Paraglaciecola psychrophila 170: one gene and its partner. The protein of the gene in region 1 binds, or shares a complex with, the protein of each later gene. Links are inferred from orthologs where the notes say so. Each region holds a gene or a part of one and is shown on either strand. Other genes may lie near its edges. The genes, in order: trxA and C427_RS03180.

Evidence for each region.
Region 2: the proteins of trxA (region 1) and C427_RS03180 are in contact, whole or in part, in an NMR structure (PDB 2IPA), measured with the Bacillus subtilis proteins. The link is inferred for Paraglaciecola psychrophila 170 from one-to-one orthologs.

Annotation. Positions count from the first base shown.
Region 1 is NC_020514.1:146,475-149,241, reverse strand. It holds trxA (thioredoxin TrxA), read left to right. Parts: upstream 1-1,104; coding sequence 1,105-1,431; downstream 1,432-2,767. Other genes in the region: rho (transcription termination factor Rho), read left to right, coding at 1,778-2,767; rhlB (ATP-dependent RNA helicase RhlB), read right to left, coding at 1-1,003. UniProt on the Bacillus subtilis protein: Participates in various redox reactions through the reversible oxidation of its active center dithiol to a disulfide and catalyzes dithiol-disulfide exchange reactions.
Region 2 is NC_020514.1:712,683-719,506, forward strand. Bases 1,552-4,461 are described here. They hold C427_RS03180 (arsenate reductase ArsC), read left to right. Parts: upstream 1,552-2,726; coding sequence 2,727-3,197; downstream 3,198-4,461. Other genes in these bases: C427_RS03165 (response regulator), read right to left, coding at 1,552-1,621; C427_RS03170 (M48 family metallopeptidase), read right to left, coding at 1,714-2,235; C427_RS03175 (metalloregulator ArsR/SmtB family transcription factor), read left to right, coding at 2,365-2,697; arsH (arsenical resistance protein ArsH), read left to right, coding at 3,197-3,916; arsB (ACR3 family arsenite efflux transporter), read left to right, coding at 3,955-4,461. Outside these bases: C427_RS03160 (GAF domain-containing sensor histidine kinase), read right to left, coding at 1-1,123; more of C427_RS03165, read right to left, coding at 1,208-1,551; more of arsB, read left to right, coding at 4,462-4,992; C427_RS03195 (phospholipase A), read left to right, coding at 5,555-6,322; C427_RS28065 (phospholipase A), read left to right, coding at 6,304-6,549; C427_RS03200 (sensor domain-containing diguanylate cyclase), read right to left, coding at 6,561-6,824. UniProt on the Bacillus subtilis protein: Catalyzes the reduction of arsenate [As(V)] to arsenite [As(III)]. In vitro, can dephosphorylate para-nitrophenyl phosphate (pNPP).

The DNA of each region.
Region 1 (2,767 bases):
CTGCATCATCAGGTAAATCGTAATTAAAAACATGACTTACCATAGGAATGTGTAGACCACGTGCTGCTACGTCCGTAGCGACTAAAACATCAAGCACACCGCTAGTAAAGTTTTCAAGTATTTTTAAGCGTTTATTCTGAGGCACATCACCACTTAACAAACCGACTCGATGTTTGTCCGCTTCTAACCAATCAGCTATTCTTTCACAGCCGTGTTTGGTGTTGGCAAACACAATAGCTTTGTCTGGCCATTCTTCTTCCATCAAAGTCAGTAAGAGATAAGGTTTGTCCTCGTCTGACGGATAAAATAGCTCTTCTTTTACGCGTTCAGCGGTTTTTCTTTCTGGCTCAATCTGAACATGGGTTGGATTATCCATGTGATCGTATGCCAACTCTTGAACACGGTAAGACAAGGTAGCAGAAAAAAGCATACTCAAACGCTCAGTCGGCTTGGGCATTCTATTAAATAAATAACGAATATCTTTGATAAAACCAAGGTCAAACATACGGTCGGCTTCGTCTAATACCGCAACTTGAATTGCGGCTAATGAAAAGATATTTTGTTTGTAGTAATCGATAATACGACCCGTGGTGCCGATTATAATATCTACACCACCTTGCAGTTTCTCCCGTTGACTTTGGTAACCTTCGCCCCCATAAATTAAACCAAGGGTCAAACCTGTGTGTTGGCTAAGTAATTCTGCATCATTAAAGATTTGCACAGCTAATTCACGGGTGGGCGCCATAATGATTGCCCTAGGTTGACGTTTTGAGTCTTGGGGGTTAGTCAACAAATAATGGAAAGTGGCAACCAAAAATGCAATGGTTTTACCTGTTCCTGTTTGCGCTTGACCGGCAAGATCATTGCCTTCAAGCAAGGGCGGTAAACTCAATGCCTGAATAGGTGTGCAAAGGTTGAAATTAGCCTCAGACAGCGCATCTACAACTTGCTGATGAATGGGTAAATCTGAAAATTTTGTATCGGTTAAATGTGTAGTTGGCATAGCTTATAGCTTATCATTGCTTGCATTAAAAACTAGTTTCTATATAACAATCACAACTGCGTTGAGTCATCTCAGCGAGAGAGAAAATTACGGAGAAAAGTATGAGCGACAAAATTATCCAGTTATCAGATGATAGTTTCGAGGCAGATGTTATCAATGCAGCTGGTCCTGTGTTAGTTGATTTTTGGGCAGAATGGTGTGGTCCATGTAAAATGATCGCACCAATACTGCATGAAGTGGCTGACGAATTCGACGGCAAAGTAACAGTTGGTAAGCTGAATGTCGATGAAAATAACGAAACTCCGCCTAAGTATGGCATAAGAGGTATACCTACATTACTCTTATTTAAAGGTGGTAATGTAGCGGCCACTAAAGTGGGTGCATTGTCAAAAGCTCAACTTTTAGAGTTTTTGAACGAAAACATTTAATATTTGTTACTACAAAATATAAATATATAAGCTCAGCTTTGGCTGAGCTTTTTTGTGAATGACTAGTCCCCACCATGCCCGTAGAGCCTGTTACTACTGCAAACAAATTGTTACTTTGCGTTTTAATGGATGGCCCTTATTTTAATAGCGGGGATGTAGAATGATGTTAAATTGGCTGACAAACAGACAATTCACTGGACGCGGGAATTATTAGGTGCTAACTTTTATCTTGTTCATACCTGAACACACCCACACTTCGCTCAAATCAGAGATATACATAAGTAAAACCTTTGAATCAATCAAACTGGCTTTTAAGAGAAGCTTCTAGCATAAAGACCTACCAATTATGAATCTTACCGAACTCAAGAATAAACCGATCAGTGAACTGGTTAGCCTAGCCGAAGAAATGAAGCTAGAAAACATGGCTCGCGCTCGCAAACAAGACATTATTTTTTCTATCCTAAAATCTCACGCTAAAAGCGGTGAAGACATTTTTGGTGATGGCGTACTAGAAATTCTTCAAGATGGTTTTGGATTTTTGCGTTCCAACGACTCTTCATACTTGGCAGGCCCAGACGACATTTATGTCTCGCCTAGTCAAATCAGACGCTTCAACTTGCGAACTGGCGATACGATTTCAGGCAAAATACGCCCACCAAAAGACACCGAGCGTTACTTCGCATTATTGAAAATAAGTGAAGTCAATTATGATCGCCCTGAAAATGCACGTAATAAAATATTATTCGAAAATTTAACACCACTTCACGCTAACGAACGCTTAATCATGGAACGTGGCAATGGTAGTAGCGAAGATATCACTGCACGGGTTTTAGACCTAGCAGCTCCAATTGGCCGCGGCCAACGTGGTTTGATAGTCGCACCACCTAAAGCAGGTAAAACATTACTGCTACAAAACATCGCCCAATCTATTGCCGCTAACCATCCAGAATGTTTGTTGATGGTATTATTAATTGATGAACGACCAGAAGAAGTGACTGAAATGCAGCGCTTAGTTCGGGGTGAAGTTATTGCATCTACTTTTGACGAACCAGCGAGTCGCCACGTACAAGTGGCTGAAATGGTAATCGAAAAAGCCAAACGTTTAGTCGAACACAAAAAAGACGTGGTCATTTTGCTAGACTCAATCACACGTTTAGCGCGAGCTTACAACACAGTTATACCTTCATCAGGCAAAGTATTAACCGGTGGTGTGGATGCCAACGCATTGCACAAACCTAAACGTTTCTTTGGTGCTGCGCGTAACATCGAAGAAGGCGGCAGCTTAACAATCATTGCCACAGCATTGATTGATACTGGTTCTAAGATGGATGAAGTT
Region 2 (6,824 bases), 570 kb from region 1 along the record:
TTACTGACTCTTGTAGATTAAGCGTTTGTGGTAAACCATCATTTTTTCCGATTCTAGAATAATCAAGTAAGTCTTTAAGTAACATGTTCATTCTATCGATGCGGTTTTTGATCATACCAAAATGTTCAAGGCTATCTCCTTGCAACACTTTATTGGCATCTTCCTCAATCCATGACACCAAACGCTTGATGGCGTTTAATGGCGCCTTTAAATCATGGGAGGCTATATAAGCAAATTCGTCAAGGTCGCTATTCGACTTTTTTAACTTTTCAATTAAGGCTTCTCGCTCGGTCACATCTCTTGCCACACCTAATAAATAGGCATTGCCTTCGTCATCATCAAAGCGCGTTTTGGTGATGAAAAAGGTACGCATTTCACCGCTTGGAAAGGTTATGTGTTCTGTTGTTTCGGCTTTGCCTTGCTCGAAAGCTAATTTATCTTGTACTAGGAAAGTTAAAGCTTCTGCATCGCTATATATGTCTAAAGTGGAGTGTCCAATAACCTTATCGCGCATTTCTTCTGGAAATAAAGATAAAAAAGCGGTATTTGCATGTGAAATTTTATAATCACTGTCTTTGGCAAATATCAAGTCTGGGTTATTTTCAGTGATCATCTGATTGAGATCGATGAGATTAGACAATTCGAGATTTTTTCTTCGAAGTGCTAATTGGGACACCACATCTTTGGCCAAAAGTTTTAATATAGCTTTTTGATGTTTATCTAACAGACTTGGCTGAGTATCAAATACACATAAGGTACCCAAAATTTTCTGCTCGTAATTAATCAGAGGCACACCAGCGAAATAACGTATGTTAGGTGTTTTTATAACACATTCGTTTAACTTGGTTCGCTCATCGATAAGAGTGTCAGAAATTTCAAATACATCAGTTTGCTTGAGCATATCTGTACAAAAAATATTTTCTCGGTTTATTTCGTTTGGAAATGAGCCAACTTTTGAAGCCACCCATTGAGTGTCGGCATCGATGAAACTAACCATGGCAAAGGGTTTATTACAGCCTTCGATCGCAAGAACGGCTATGTCATCAAATAATTTATCTATATCCGTACTATTAAGATTATATTTTTTTAATGTTTGGATACTAAGTTCTTTGTGTTTTGGCATGCCTATTCCTATACAAAAGTAGATTGAAATATTCACTGTGATTATGCTTAAACCAATAGATGGTGGTTAAAGACTGCTTGTGTCCTAGGTTATTCCGATTTCAATTTTTAATTCTTCTGTGCTCGATTCACCTTTGATTAGAAAACCTTTCACAAAGTCATATTGCAAGGCACGTGCTTTTTCTTGTGGGTCGTCAGACCCCGAGTACATCAAAATTTGGCAGATATCTAGGTCAACCTGTGTTTTTAACTCTGCAAACTTCTGCAAAAATTCAAACCCATCCATGATAGGCATATTGACGTCAAGAATGATAATTGCAGGTGGGAAACTAGCACCATATTGCTGCAGGTTCTGTGAATGATTTTTTAAAAACTCAAGGCCAGAAGTACCATTCGTTTGTTGCATGATTTCGCTAACGCCAATTTTTTTAAGTTGATGGCTTAAAATGTACCGTTCAATTTCACTATCATCGATAATTAAAACGCTAGGCTGTTGCATCAAAAAGGTCGTTTTTTATTTAAATATATATATTACTTTAAACTTTATTGTTTACAGATAACAGCATTACACAATACTAAAACATAATAAAATCATGTCTTGGATATAACAAATACCCAACCCGTGCGCTCTAGTTCGGTCAGATATACTCTGACATCAAACTCAATTTGGTGATAATCAGGCTGCATATGCTGGCATAGTTGGTAAAATGCTTTGTTGTGTTGTTTTTCTTTTAGATGGGCTAATTCGTGCACTACGATCATATTTAAAAACGCGTCTGGGGTATTTTTAAACAAGGTGCTAACACGTAATTCATTTTTACTTTTTAACTTACCGCCTTGTATCCGTGATACATAGCTGTGTAAACCTAATGCGTGGTTGACTATATGAATTTTGCTGTCGTATATCACCTTGCTCAGTGGCGCTGTTTTTTTCAAATATTGATTTTTTAATGACATAGTGTAATCACGTAAGTCATTATCGTTAGCCACTTTGTGCAAGCTTGGATAACGTGTTCGCAACCAGTCACCTAGTGTATTGGCATCAACTAAGCGACGAATATCGTTCTGTAAATGAGCAGGATAGTGAGCTAAATAGGGTAAATTTTGAGACATTGGTGCAACCTTAATAATAATGTTGCTATTCTACGTCTTTCCACAGAATTCGTCGCCTCGCTTTTTGATTGACATATGAAATATCATATATATGATATTTCATATGTCTTGAGTTGAGCACTACTTTTAATGAACCCAGTCTCTTTTTATAAATGTTTATCTGAAGACACACGTTTGAAGTGTTTGCTATTGATTACACTTAAAGGTGAGTTGTGCGTGTGTGACTTAATCAGTGCTCTACAGTTAAGCCAGCCTAAAGTGTCCAGACATTTAGCTGAACTACGTAAATGTGGAATTCTGTCTGATCAAAGGCGTGGAAAATGGGTGTTCTATCAACTTGATCAAGACTTGCCTAAATGGTCGGTTGAGGTGCTTAAGCTTACCGCCACAGACAATCATCAATTCTTAAACGAATCTTTAACTCACTTAAATAGGGCGAAGCAATTAGATAATTGTTGTTAACCGTATTACTGAGATGGAATACTTTTAAAATGAAAATTTTATATATTTGTACCCATAACCGTTGCCGTAGTATTTTGTCAGAAGCAATCACCAACCAATTTTCTGCTGGCAAAATAACGGCGAGAAGTGCCGGTAGTCAACCTGCAGGTGAAGTGCATCCATTGTCGATTAAATATTTACAGCAAGCGGATATTTCAACCGAAGGTTTATGTAGCCAATCATGGGATGACTTTGAACAATTTGCGCCAGACTTAGTGGTGACAGTGTGTGACTCTGCTGCCGCTGAAACCTGCCCAGTGTGGTTCGGTAAAAGCTTAAAAGTGCATTGGGGCTTAGCTGATCCATCTAAGCTACAAGGGTCTGAGGCACACATTGCCGAAGCTTTTGAGGCAACTATCGAGCACATAAAGCAACGAGTGGAGCAACTGACTAACCTTAACCTAGATGTAAGAGACAAGGTCGCTTTCAAAGCTGCGCTTGCTAGTTTAGGAGCAATTTAATGTCAATTTCTACCCCGGCTATGCCGAACCTTGATAACACCCAATTTCAGGCTCCAAAAGTGCACGACTTCGCCAAGACAAGTGCTCAGCATAAACCCAAAATACTGCTGCTGTATGGTTCATTACGTACGCGGTCGTTTAGCCGATTGGTGGTAGAAGAGTCGGCCCGTTTGTTAGAGGCTATGGGTGCCGAGACGCGGATTTTTGATCCAACCGGTTTACCTTTACCAGATGGCGACGCAGCGACACATGAAAAAGTATTAGAGCTGCGTGAACTGATGATGTGGTCTGAGGGGCAGGTATGGTGCTCGCCTGAGCGTCATGGCGCCATGACTGGCATTCTGAAAAGTCAGATTGATTGGGTGCCGCTAAATTTAGGTGGTGTCAGGCCCACTCAAGGAAAAACGCTAGCTGTGATGCAGGTGTGTGGTGGTTCGCAGTCATTTAACGCGGTTAATCAAATGCGTATTTTAGGTCGTTGGATGCGTATGCTGACTATTCCTAATCAGTCGTCAGTAGCCAAAGCCTTTATGGAATTTGATGACAACGATCGAATGAAAGCTTCGCCATTTTATAATCGTATTGTGGATGTGTTGGAAGAACTGATGAAATTCACCTTGCTGACCAGAGACAACAGTGACTATTTAGTCGACCGTTATTCAGAGCGGGTAGAATCAGCTGAGCAAGTTAGTCACCGCGTTAATCAACGTGTTATCTGACGTTAAATAAAAAGCATAAAACATAGAGGAGCAAATAGATGGGATTATTTGAGCGTTATTTATCTGTTTGGGTTGGTATCAGCATCATAATCGGTGTGGTGTTGGGCAGTATTATTCCAGACTTTTTCTCATTAGTGGCAAGTTTAGAATATGCCCACGTGAACATAGTGGTGGCGATACTAATTTGGTTGATGGTGTACCCCATGATGATCCAAATCGATTTTTCATCAATCAAAGATGTAGGTAAAAAGCCTAAGGGATTGGCCTTAACCCTTGTTATCAACTGGCTTATCAAGCCTTTCACTATGGCGGCATTAGGTTGGTTGTTTTTAAAGGTTTTTTTGTCCGATTGGGTCGACCCACAATCAGCTAACGAATACATTGCAGGCATGATCTTGTTAGGTGTGGCACCTTGTACCGCAATGGTATTTATCTGGAGCCAAATGACCAAGGGCGATGCCAACTACACCTTGGTGCAAGTCTCGATTAATGACATCATTATGATTTTTGCCTTTGCGCCCTTAACTGCACTTTTGCTGGGTGTCAGTGAAATTCAAGTACCTTGGAATACCTTACTTATTTCAGTGCTGCTCTATGTGCTATTACCTTTGATTGCCGGAGCATTGACTCGGTCTTTGTTAGATAAAAAAGCCGCCAAAGCAGCGGAAACAACAGAACCCAAGAATGTAGACAGCTTTGTCGCTGCACTCAAACCTTGGTCTATGCTAGGTTTGTTGGGCACGGTGGTGTTATTATTCGGTTTTCAAGCAAAGACAATTTTGACTGAGCCGCAGACCATTGTATTAATTGCCATCCCGCTAATAATTCAAACCTATGGCATTTTTGCTATTGCTTACTTTTTTGCGATACGTCTTAAACTGCCCCACAATATTGCTGGGCCCGCCAGCATGATTGGTACATCTAACTTTTTTGAATTGGCAGTTGCTGTGGCTATTTCGTTGTTTGGATTGCACTCTGGTGCGGCTTTGGCCACGGTGGTCGGTGTGCTGGTTGAAGTACCTGTGATGTTGTCTTTGGTGTACTTTGTAAACAGAACTCGGCATTGGTTTAACTAAGTAACTTGAGCTCAGCATAAGCCATACCGCTCAATGTCTTTGCAAACAAATTCGCAGGCTCTACATATCGTTTATATTGAAATGACTTCTAGGGACCCGGCACGTCTTAATCCGAGTTCACGTTAAATAAATATCGACTTAGTCAAAATAGGTGATCAGTAAAAAGGAAAGTACAGGCTCAATTATTCTTGGCTTGGTGGGAGGGGGGGGCGCTCACATCGGATAACTGTAGTTGCGCCCATTAAAGATCGCGCTCCATCTCTCAACGAGCATCACAACCATTTGTTCGTTATACTGGCAGATGCGGCTTGTGTTCCTGATTGATGGTATAAATCTATGCGTTGATTTGTCTTACATAATGGTCCTTGATAGCCGCTTGGCTTGTTTAAACCTATGAGGTTGTCACTATTCTGTTAATCTGTGCGTAGAGCATCGAATGCTTATATGACATCCTTGTTATGGATAAATGCTGATTCTGCATTACTCATTGCATTCGCCTCAGGTACTGGCACCATAAGAGTGAATCATTAGTCCAACATTTTCACATCGGGAAATTCACTGAGTGATCAGAACAATAGTGCTATTTTCGTCAGCAGCGTTGATAATTATCAATGCACATGGCGATCAATTAGAATTAGGTCCGCAAAATAGCAGCGAAAGCTGTCTATTAGAGGGCTTGAAACAAGCCGATCCACAGCAAACCTTGGGTGAATTACGGGAAAGCTGCTTAGAGATAGAGCCAACTTTATTTAAACAACGGGTCGAGTTAGAAAAACAAGCATCCAAAAACCGCTTTGCGATTATTCCCCATAGACCTAATTTTGTGTTGCCCGCAAGCTTGACCAGTATTAATCAAGAGCCCTATATCGACACCCCAGTAGGCGATAAACTAGATGATGTTGAAATTAAGTTTCAAGTTTCTTTGAAATATTTGTTTATGCAGGACCTCATCTTTAGAGACCTCGACTTACAATTTGCTTTCACTACGACTAGCTGGTGGCAAGCCTACAACAGTGGTATTTCGGCTCCTTTTCGAGAGACTAATTATGAACCAGAAGTGATACTCAATTATCACCACTCTTGGTCGTTACTGGGTTTTCCTGTTGAACAAACTACATTGTCATTTAATCATCAATCAAATGGTCAAACAGGGCAGCTATCACGGAGTTGGAACAGGATCATCCTAGGATTTGCCTTTGCTCCAACTGACAATGTGTTGTGGGGTTTTAGAACATGGTACCGCTTACCAGAAAACGAAAAAAAACCGCACTTGATCCATCGGGGGATGATAATCCCGATATTCAAAAGTATATGGGGTACGGTGAATTAGGAGGACTATGGAGTATCTCCGATAAGCATTCGTTAGAGTTTATGCTTAGAAACAATTTACGTAGCTCTGACAATCGAGGCGCTATTCAACTTGGGTGGTCATTCCCCATAAACGACCGGATACAAGGTTATGTAGAATACTTTAACGGTTATGGTGAGAGTCTTATTTATTATAACCATCATGCCCATAGGTTGGGTATTGGATTTAAGCTGACTAATTGGCTGTAGCCAGCAGACACTTAGGTTTCTTTGTAAAACTCAGTTTTATTTCGACCATTCTTTTTTGCCTCATAAAGAGCCCCATCAGCTTGATTAGTTAAATCATCAAGGCTGTGACTTCCGTCTGTCATCGTTATGCCTATGCTGACTGTGACTGGGGCATGATTGACTTCTATTCCTGACGTTAACTGATGTAGTCGCCGAGCAAATATTTTGGCATTACTTGTATTTGTGTCAGGCAACAACATAATAAACTCTTCGCCACCAAATCTTGCTATCAAGTC